2 regions of the Cobetia sp. QF-1 genome follow, and region 1 is predicted to be linked to the other one. Evidence: predicted binding sites of a transcription regulator. Region 1 holds the regulator's gene; the other holds the start of a gene.

What was found. Region 1 encodes LexA, which represses DNA repair genes until DNA is damaged. Its sites were predicted from a motif close to TACTGTNTANNTANACAGTA; they were not measured.
Region 2: a site for LexA is predicted at 3,574-3,593, ahead of recN (DNA repair protein RecN). Genes of this name have one in related genera too.

The regions. Positions count from the first base shown of each region.
Region 1 covers NZ_NBVS01000001.1:455,306-460,655, forward strand. Annotated here, with positions in the region: gene nagZ (beta-N-acetylhexosaminidase) at 1-754, opposite strand, end outside; gene CFN46_RS02015 (L,D-transpeptidase) at 1,010-1,552, opposite strand; gene CFN46_RS02020 (TetR/AcrR family transcriptional regulator) at 1,552-2,229, opposite strand; gene lexA (transcriptional repressor LexA) at 2,748-3,377, shown strand; gene CFN46_RS02030 (hypothetical protein) at 3,489-3,728, opposite strand; gene CFN46_RS02035 (DUF6586 family protein) at 3,926-4,405, opposite strand; gene topA (type I DNA topoisomerase) at 4,405-5,350, opposite strand, start outside.
Region 2 covers NZ_NBVS01000005.1:50,387-55,736, forward strand. Annotated here, with positions in the region: gene dnaJ (molecular chaperone DnaJ) at 1-363, opposite strand, end outside; gene dnaK (molecular chaperone DnaK) at 533-2,455, opposite strand; gene grpE (nucleotide exchange factor GrpE) at 2,670-3,299, opposite strand; gene recN (DNA repair protein RecN) at 3,675-5,345, shown strand.

The DNA of each region.
Region 1 (5,350 bases):
CAAACTCCTCACGTAACAGACCCAGCCAGCTGGGCGAAAAGCCTGCCGGTCGTGCGTCAAAGTCGGGGTAGATCACATGCGCTGGCATCACACCACCGAGACGATCGGCAAGTGCGGAAAAAGGTTTGAGGTCGTGCTCACGTAGCTCACGGAAGGGACGTGGATCAACCACTCGCTCCCGATGGGTATCTGCCGCAATGCCACCGTGACCGGGGTAATGCTTGCCTATCGCTGCCATGCCAGCTTCGTGAAGCCCTTCGATAAAGGCACCCGCGACCGCAATGACCTCGTCTGGCGTCGCGCCAAAGCTGCGATCACCAATGATGGTCGAGCCTGCAACATCAATGTCGAGTACCGGCGCGAAGGTGACATCACAGCCAATGGCCGCCATTTCCATACCCAGCAACCAGCCAGCATCGCGCGCCAAGCCTAGCCCCGCCGCTTGTGCTTCATCCCCACAACCAGCGCAGTCACGGCCCAGGCAGCATTGCGCGAGAGTACGCATCGGCGGTAGCCGGGTGACACCTTCACGCAGACGCTGTACACGCCCGCCTTCTTGATCAATGGCAATCAGCAAATGCGAATTGACACCACGAATTTCGTGGCATAACTCCTGTACTTGCTCAGGAGAAGCACAGTTACGCGCAAACAGGATGACACCACCAACGGCGGGGCGTGCCAGTAGTTCACGTTCGTCGCGGGCGAGTGTCAGCCCCGCAACGTCGACCATTACGGAGCCCAGTGGCTGTGTCATGACATCCTTCCTATCCATGGCCTGCGGCGAGCCATGTCTCAGGAGACACAGCACCAGCACACAGGATTTCATGTCTTTGCGAAGCACGGCAGCCATTAACCAATGAGAAAGACCGGCTACCAGCGCGAGGAAAGGCGCAATTCTAGCCGACTGAAGGCAACTCGAACAGTCGGAGACAGTCGTGTCTCTTTCTCGTGAATAACAGCGCCGCTCAAGAGGTCTGCAAAGCTAACCAATCAGCAAATAATGACGCCGTCAATCGTGCAGTAACACCAGTGTGCCGGGCAACGCATGCTGAAACAGGCAGAGAAGGTCGGGATCACGCAGGCGAATGCAACCATGCGAAGCGGCGACCCCCATCGGCTCCCACACGGGGGTACCGTGAAAATAGATGTAGCGTCGTAGGCTATCGACTCGCTCGCCAGAGGCATTACGACCACGATTGATGCCGGATTCACGTCCGCTGAGCCATAGAATACGCGTCAGAATCCAGTCACGAGTTGGATGCTCTGCGGCCAGCTCAGATGAGAAAACCTCCCTCGTGAAGCGACGACCACGATAGACCGCACCTTCCGGATGACCACCACCAATGGCGGCACGGATGACGTGCCACCCCGTGGGGGTGCACCCGCTGCCCTCCACCTCGCCACTGCCATTAAGGCCACTGGAAATCGCGCAAGCGTAGATCAACGTATCACCCACCGCTTCTGCCGGTGGCGAACGACGGTCTCCCGTCGGAGCATCGCTGCGAATCTCGAGCCACTGCCGCTTCAGATCGACCCGAACCCAACAGACCATCAGCTAGCCGCCTGGGTGACCATGTCACTTTGCTCGATGGCAGCTGGCAGCGGCGCTGCCATCGCCGCCACCACGACCGGGCGCATGTGCTGAATCAGTTCGCGCACCGAGGTGTGGTGGCCATACTCGGCCTCTTCGATATCCCGCAGGGCATCAAGTCCTGAGAAAGTGAAGATGACACTGCCGAGCATGAAGTGCAGACGCCAGAAGCGCTCGTTGTCCGGCAGTTCCGGCGTGGCCAATTTCAATAGATCGGCAAAGCGACTGAAGACCGTGCCGTAGTGCTCACGAATATAACGGCGCATGTGGCCTTGCCCCTGGGTATAGGCAAGCCCCAACAGGCGCATGAAAGTACGCAGGCTATTCCGCTCTGCAGGCACTTCAAGCACGGTGCGCGCCATGGTTTCCAATAGCACCTCAAGCGGAACCTGATGACCAGCATACTCTTGCTCGACACTGTCGAGAGCAGCATGGAAACGCTCACTGAAGGGGTCGAGGTAACGCGCGAACACCGCTTGAATCAGCGATTTCTTGGAACCGAAGTGATAATTCACCGCCGCCAGATTGACCTTGGCCTTGCTGGTAATATTACGCAGAGAGGTTTCGGCGAATCCGCGCTCGGCAAACAATACTTCGGCGGTATCAAGGATGCGGGTGACAGTGTCAGTCTGGGCCATGGACGGAAGCCTTAATCAGGTGGTCGTAATGAAATGCTGGAATCGTAAGTCACGTGAGCATTGATAGTCCCTCGTGCCGACTCTCTCATGTCATGCTGCAAACGACCGGTTCGCGGGGATAGCGGAAGAGAGGCAAGATAACCCGAACACCACCATTGACGAACATTCGTTTGAAACACAATGATTCTAGCCTGCCATGCTACCACTGACAATTCTTCGTGTTTCAAACACCTAACGCTTCAGGACTTGCTGATATTCAGTCTGGTCAACTAAGCCTCCACCACTCAAGCGTTTCCAGTGAACGCAATACCGATGGGTATTGAATGACGTTTGCTAAAAGAAAGGGTCTACGAGAAGACGTTAAAAGCGCATGCTCATTACCATAATCAAGCCACACACCTGCTGAATACCTCGCAAGATGCCTTGCATGACCGCCATGACTGGATACAATGACAGTTGTATGGATGCACACCCCGTGCCGTCAGCTCAAGATGCCGCCCAGGCCAAAGGCAATGCCCATGACCCAGCCGCTTACTCCGCGCCAGCAGGACGTCTTTGATTTCATCATCAAGACCATCAAATCCTCCGGCTATCCGCCGACGCGTGCCGAAATCGCCCAGGCGCTGGGCTTTCGCTCCCCCAATGCTGCCGAAGAGCATCTACGCGCATTGAAGCGCAAGGGCGCCATTGAAATGGTGCCCGGCACGTCACGCGGCATTCGCGTGCCATCGCTGGCCGACGCTGAGGAAAATGACAATCCGGGTCTACCAGTCATCGGTGAAGTCGCAGCAGGCAGCCCGATACTCGCCAGTGAGCACATCGATCGCCACTGCCCTCTGCCTAGCGACTACTTCTCACCGGCAGCAGATTACCTGTTACGTGTTCGCGGTGTTTCCATGAAGGATGCCGGTATCCTGGAAGGTGATCTACTGGCAGTACACCGCACCACCAATGTCCGCGATGGCCAGATAGTAGTGGCACGTCTCGGGGATGAAGTGACCGTCAAGCGTTTCCGTCGCGATGGTCATTACGTATGGCTCGAAGCTGAAAATACCGACTTCGCCCCCATCAAGGTGGACCTGCGCAGCGAAAGCCTGGAAATTGAAGGCCTTGGCGTTGGCGTTATCCGCGACGGCGGTCTTCACTGATACGCCTCTCGAGATGTTCACTCGCGTTCAGACACGAAAAAACCGCCAATTGGCGGTTTTTTCGTGTCTGAACGCTTAAGAGACTAGCGACAATGATGGGCAGCCAGTGCTTCAGTGCACCATACCTTCTGACTGCTCATCTTCATCTTCCTCACCATCCCACAGGCGCGTGCGCGTGATGGCATGGTCAATCATTTCACGCGCGACTTCGAAGCGATTGTCACGCAGCAGATCAGCCGCCTCATCCGAGATGCGAATGCTGAGCAGCGGCTCACCTTCGCTTTCGGCTGCGCGCAGAATCACTTCACCATCTTCCATTTGCACAATTTCAAGTACGGCGGGATCAGACACGTCATTCCTCCTGCACGGCATCTCTTGAGATGCCGGCGTCGTTGTGATCGTCAGCTTGACGGTGGACAGGCCTCACGCAGCGCAGAAAAAAGTACGACCACAGCCAGAGCCATGGTCGTACTATTGAGAATGCGGGGCTTGCCACAATGGGCTCAGTCTAGCACCCGCGATACCGAAGCGTCATCCGCTTGACATCACTACCACTCGACACTCGACTCGCGTAGCCCCGGCAATATGGCCTTGAATGCCGCTAGCACCTCTGTGAGACGCTCAACCAATGAGGCATTGGCCGCAGCCGCGATAATCAAACCATCGCCACGTACACGCCCTTCTTCTCGGCGCGCAGCACCCGTCTCAGCATGCAAGCGGTCAATGTCACTCACCAGCTGGCTCAGCCAGCTATCGGGACGTTCGAGCAGAATACGCAGCTGCTCAATCTCGGCAACGGGTGTCGGGGGAGCTGTCAAACGTTCGCGCCAGCCGTCCTGCGGCCAACGCGCCACCACAGCGAACTCGTCCAGCAACGAGGACAGCGCCAGCTCCAACAGCACCAGCGCGCCCTCCTCATTTGCCATGCGACGCGCCATGTCGTGCTCGTCTCCCGCCGTCACCGCCGACTGTGCTAACAACAGCTCAGCCTGATACAGCAGTTGGTTGGTGCGGGCACGATGACTCATCAGACCTTGACTCCCTTGCGCTTGTCCTCGACAACCCAACGGCCATTCTCGAACGTCGCTTTCCAGCCAGTCGCCTTACCTTCCTCGTCACTCATAACGTACTGCGCCTTGACCTTGCGCGAGAAACGAATCTGCGCCGGGCGCCCATCCGGGTCCTTCTCCGGCGCCTTGAGGATGAAGTGATACTTCTCCGGCAACTCGTCAGCGTGCGCTTTGAGCTCCATCACCAATGGTGGACGCGTCTCACGATTCTTCGGGAACTGACTGGCTGCCATGAACAAGCCACTCGCGCCATCACGCAGCACGTAGTGATCCTCAACCTTGACACAGGCGAGCTCCGGCATCGGAATCGGGTCCATCTTCGGTGGTGCGACCTCACCCGATTTGAGCAGTTTGCGAGTGTTCTTGCAGGTCTCGCTAGTACAGCCGAAGTACTTGCCGAAACGGCCAGTCTTGAGCTGCATATCAGCGCCACACTTGTCGCACTCGATCACTGGACCATCATAGCCCTTGATACGGAAGTGCCCTTCCTCGACTTCGTGTCCCACACAATCCGGGCTGTTGCCACAGACGTGCAACTTGCGATGCTCATCGATCAGGTAGCTGTCCATCGCCGTCGCACAGATCGGACAGCGGCGCTTGGCACGTAGCGCGTCGGTCTCAGCATCTTCATCGGCATCAGCGGCTACAGCCTCATCGCCTGGTAACAGATCGATGGTGGTCTTGCAGCGCTCTTTCGGTGGCAGGTTATAACCTGAGCAACCAAGGAAGACACCGGTGGATGCAGTACGAATCTGCATCTCGCGTTCACAGGTCGGGCAAGAAATATTCGTTGGCACCGGCTGATTCGGGCGCATGCCTTCTTCTGACTGGGCATGATCCAACTCAGCCTTGAATTCGGCATAGAAGGCATCAAGTAGTTCACGCCAGTTGCGTGTCCCCTTG
Region 2 (5,350 bases), on a different contig from region 1:
ATCGCTACCACGCTGCGGTGCATTCGGATTACGACGACCACCGCCGCCACCGAAGATGTCACCAAAGACATCGCCGAACACATCACCGAAACCACCGGCACCGCCGCCAAAGCCGCCACCACCACCGCCCGCTTGACCATCGACACCGGCATGACCGAACTGGTCATACGCAGCGCGCTTGTCAGCATCGGACAGAACTTCATAGGCTTCTGACACCTCGCGGAACTTGTCCGAGGAGGTTTCGTCGTCCGGGTTACGGTCAGGATGATGCTTCTGAGCCAGGCGCCGGTACGCCTTTTTGATGTCCTTGGTGTCGGCGCCACGCTCGACACCAAGCACTTCGTAATAATCACGCTTGGACATGGATCAGGTCCGCCTGGATTGCTGGCAGCCTCAGGCTGCCGATCTGTTCTGGAATTCCGGTTTGCACCGGTGACTCGCGGCTGGCGCCATGCGCAACCGATACAAACAACAACGCGGGACACCTTCGCAAGGCTCCCGCGCTGTCGTCAGACGTCTATCAAGAAATCACTCAGGACTTCTTGTCGTCGTTGACTTCCTCGTACTCGGCGTCAACCACGTCATCGTCCTGCTTCTGAGCAGACTCGCCTTCGGCTGCCTGCTCGCCCTGAGCACTCTGCTCGGCGTAAAGCTTCTGCGCCAGGTTGCCGGAAGCTTCGGTCAGCGCGTCCAGCTTGGACTGGATAGCATCCTTGTCATCGCCCTTCAGCGCTTCTTCAAGCTCAGAGATGGCCGTCTCGATAGCTTCCTTCTCGCTGGCTTCTGCCTTGTCACCGGCTTCGGTCAGTGTCTTCTTGGTCGCATGGATCATGCCGTCGGCCTGATTGCGCAGCTGGACCATTTCCTCGAACTTCTTGTCTTCGTCCGCGTTGGCCTCAGCGTCGCGCACCATCTGTTCGATCTCTTCGTCGGACAAGCCGCTAGAAGATTTGATGACGATGGACTGCTCTTTACCGGTGGCCTTGTCCTTGGCGGACACGTTCAAGATACCGTTGGCATCCAGATCAAAGGCAACTTCGATCTGCGGAACGCCACGCGGTGCCGGCGGAATGTCAGCCAGATCGAAGCGACCCAGAGACTTGTTCTGTGCGGCTTGCTTGCGCTCACCCTGCAGGACATGGATGGTCACCGCGCCCTGATTGTCGTCAGCGGTGGAGAACACCTGAGACTTCTTGGTCGGGATGGTGGTGTTCTTCTCGATCAGCGGGGTCAGCACGCCACCCATGGTCTCGATGCCCAGCGTCAGCGGAGTCACGTCGAGCAGCAGCACGTCCTTGACGTCGCCACCCAGCACACCGCCCTGGATGCCGGCGCCAACAGCGACCGCTTCATCCGGGTTGACGTCCTTGCGAGCTTCTTTACCGAAGAACTCAGCCACCTTGGACTGGACCAGCGGCATGCGCGTCTGACCACCGACCAGAATCACGTCGTCGATTTCAGCAGCTGTCAGGCCAGCATCAGCCAAAGCGGTCTTGCACGGCTTCAGCGAGCGTGCGACCAGCTCATCAACCAGAGACTCAAGCTTGGAACGAGTCACCTTGACGTTCAGGTGCTTCGGGCCGGTGTTGTCTGCAGTGATGTACGGCAGGTTGACGTCAGTCTGCTGGGCGCTGGACAGCTCAATCTTGGCCTTCTCGGAAGCTTCCTTCAGGCGCTGCATGGCAAGGTTGTCGCCAGACAGATCGATGCCACTATCAGCTTTGAACTGATCCACGAGGAAGTTGATCAGATACATGTCGAAATCTTCGCCACCCAGGAAGGTATCGCCATTGGTGGCCAACACTTCAAATTGGGTTTCGCCGTCAACATCAGCAACTTCGATGATGGAGATATCGAAGGTACCGCCACCCAAGTCATAGACAGCGATGGTCTTGTCACCACGAGACTTGTCCATGCCATAGGCGAGTGCGGCTGCCGTCGGCTCGTTGATGATGCGCTTGACTTCAAGGCCCGCGATACGACCGGCGTCCTTGGTCGCCTGACGCTGGGAGTCGTTGAAGTATGCCGGCACGGTGATGACGGCTTCGGTCACTTCTTCGCCCAGGTAGTCTTCGGCGGTCTTTTTCATCTTCTTGAGGATTTCCGCACTGATCTGCGGCGGTGCCATGCGCTTGTCTTTTACCTGGACCCAAGCATCGCCATTGTCAGCTTCGACAATCTTGTACGGCACCATCTTGATGTCTTTCTGAACCACATCATCCTTGAACTTGCGACCGATCAGACGCTTGACCGCATAGAGAGTGTTCTCCGGATTGGTCACTGCCTGGCGCTTGGCCGACTGACCCACGAGGATCTCGTTGTCGTCGGTGTAGGCAACGATGGACGGCGTTGTACGGCCGCCTTCAGCGTTCTCGATGACCTTGGTCTTGTCGCCGTCGAGCACTGCCACACAAGAGTTGGTAGTACCCAAGTCAATACCGATGATGCGTCCCATAATCATATACCTCGAATCTGTTGCTAGCCTGAAAGATAAATCTGGATGTCGGTACCTTGTATCGGTACCTGAACTTGCTTCAATAGGTGGGGTCACGTGCTGGGGTTTCAAGGGCCGTGATTGCATTTTTTATCTGCATAATCACCCCTCAGCCCCCGTAGGGCGGGCATATGGTCCTTCCTCAACCAATAGACCCACCTCCCCACACCGCGCTCTAAGGCGCCTTGCTGACCGCCACCATGGCCGGACGAACAAGACGACCGTTCAGGGTGTAGCCCTTCTGCATCACATCGATGACGCTATTCGGCTCGGCATCCGGGGATGGCACCATTGCAACCGCCTGATGGTATTCCGGATCGAAGGGCTCGCCATGCGGGTCAAGCTGCTCGACGCCGGACTTGACCAGAGCATCCAGCTGCATTTTCAAGGTCATCTCAATGCCCTCGATATGCGTCTGGGCTGCCTCATCGCTGCTCATGGATTCGAGCGCCTTTTCAAGCGAGTCGATCACCGGCAGCATTTCCTTGATGAACTTCTCCAGCGCGAACTTGCGCGCCTTCTCGGCTTCCTGCTCCGCACGGCGACGCGAATTCTGGGCGTCAGCTGCGGCACGCAATGCCTGGTCTTTCGCTTCCTGTACAGCCTGCTCCAGCTCTTCAACCTGAGCGGCCAACATTTCGGCTTCCGGGTTGTCGACCAATGCACCTTCACTTTCGGAGGCGACATCATCGGCATCCAGCACATTGTCGATCACTTCACCTGCCGGTGTTTCCGGCTGCGGCTCGGCTTCACGATCGGCGCGCTGAAGCTCTTCATCCATCGGGGTCTGCGGGTCCTGAGCCATGCTGATCTCCTGCGGGCCGACGTCTGTGCGCCATTGCCCTCGTTCGCGGCCTGCTGATACTGCCGCGTAAACATGCTGCGGCGAATGACATACAGGCAGGCCATGAGTTGCCTGAAAGAGCAGCAAGGCAAAGCCATTGCTGCCAACCAAAAGCTGTCTGGGCTTCTATATGGGGACAGCACCTTGCTTCTCAAGTCTTGACGGCCGCTTTTCTCTTTCAGGTGCCGTGCGTGGATTGAAGGACACCGAGGTCTGCTGTATAAAAAGCCATATGCACTGTATAAACATACTGTATAGCGACGGCATCGCTTACTCGCGATTTAAATCACGGGTCCTGCCTTGCACGGTGCGCCCCAGCTTCCCCCGGAGGTAGTCATGCTGCTCCAGCTCGCCATTCACGACTTTGCCATTGTCGAGACATTGGAACTCGATTTCCGACGTGGCATGACCGCCATCACCGGTGAGACCGGTGCCGGCAAGTCCATCCTGCTCGGCGCGCTCGGCCTGTGCCTGGGCGAGCGCGCCGACGCCGGTAGCGTACGCCACGGCGCCGAGCGGGCCGACATCATTGCACGCTTTGACATCAGTGGACTGGCCGAAGCTCGCCAATGGCTGGATGAGCGCGAGCTTGGCAGCGACGACTGCTTGCTGCGCCGTGTCATCACGGCCAGTGGCCGCTCCAAAGCCTGGATCAACGGCACGCCCTGCACCATCAGTGACTTACGCGAGCTGGGAGAGTGTCTGATCGACATCCACTCACAGCACGCCCACCACTCGCTACTCAAGGAAGAGACGCATCTGCGCCAGCTGGATGAGTATGCCGGCCTCGAGCCTCAGACAGCTCAGCTACGCGAAGAATTCCGGCAATGGCAAGACGCACATCGGCGGCTCAAACGCATGAGCAATGACGGCGACGAAATACGTGCGCGCCGGCAACTGCTGAGATATCAGGTAGAAGAACTCGACGAACTCGCACTGAGCGAGGGGGAGCTTGAGGCGCTGGAGCAGGAGCAGGAAACTCTGGCCAATGCCGAGCAGACTCTCGAAGAAGCACAAGCCGCTGTCGATTGCTGTGATCACGATGACGAGGGCGCGCTGGTGCGGATCAATCAGGCCGTGACTCGCCTGACGCACTTGCCGGGCAACGAACGAGGCGCACTGGCCAGCGCCCTTGGCATGCTGGATGAAGCACGTATCCAGATTGAGGAAGCCGCACGCGAATTGCATCGCTTCATCGAAGTCACTGAGCTCGACCCCGAGCGTCTCGCCTTTGTCGATGAACGCCTGGGGCGCATTCACCAGATCGCCCGCAAGCATCATGTCATGCCGGACGAACTGCATGGCCTGCATCAACGTCTGAGCGAAGAACTGGAAGGGCTCGGTGGAGACGAAGACGCCATCGAAGTACTACGCGAAGAAGTCGCCAGTCGCCGCGATAGCTGGAAGACATTAGCCACCGAGGTAGGATCCCGACGTACCGCCGCCGCTCCCAGCCTTGCCAGTGACATTCAAGATCAGCTGGCCTTTCTTGGCATGGCCAAGGCGACCTTCGAAGTCGCCATTGAGGCGCGTGAGCGCCCGCAGCCAGAAGGTATGGAGCGCATCCACTTCCGCATTAGCGCCAATCCGGGGCAACCACCCCGCGCACTGGCCAAAGTGGCCTCTGGCGGCGAGCTGTCACGCGTCTCCCTGGCGATTCAGGTCGTCGCGGCGAGTCGCTCAACGATTCCCAGCTTGGTGTTCGATGAGGTGGATGTCGGTATCTCTGGTGCCACGGCGGAGATTGTTGGCCAGTTACTACGCCGCCTGGGTGACAAAGGGCAAGTGTTAACCGTTACTCACCTGCCGCAGGTCGCTGCACAGGCACATCAGCATCTGCATATCGAGAAGCAGGCCGAGAACAACAACACTCGTACTCACATGGAGTTGCTGGACGAGAGCGGTCGAGTGCGTGAGCTGGCACGCATGCTAGGGGGCATTCACCTATCCGAGCAGACCCTGGCTCATGCCCGCGAAATGCTAGGTGCCACCGACAGTCGCCATTAACCCGG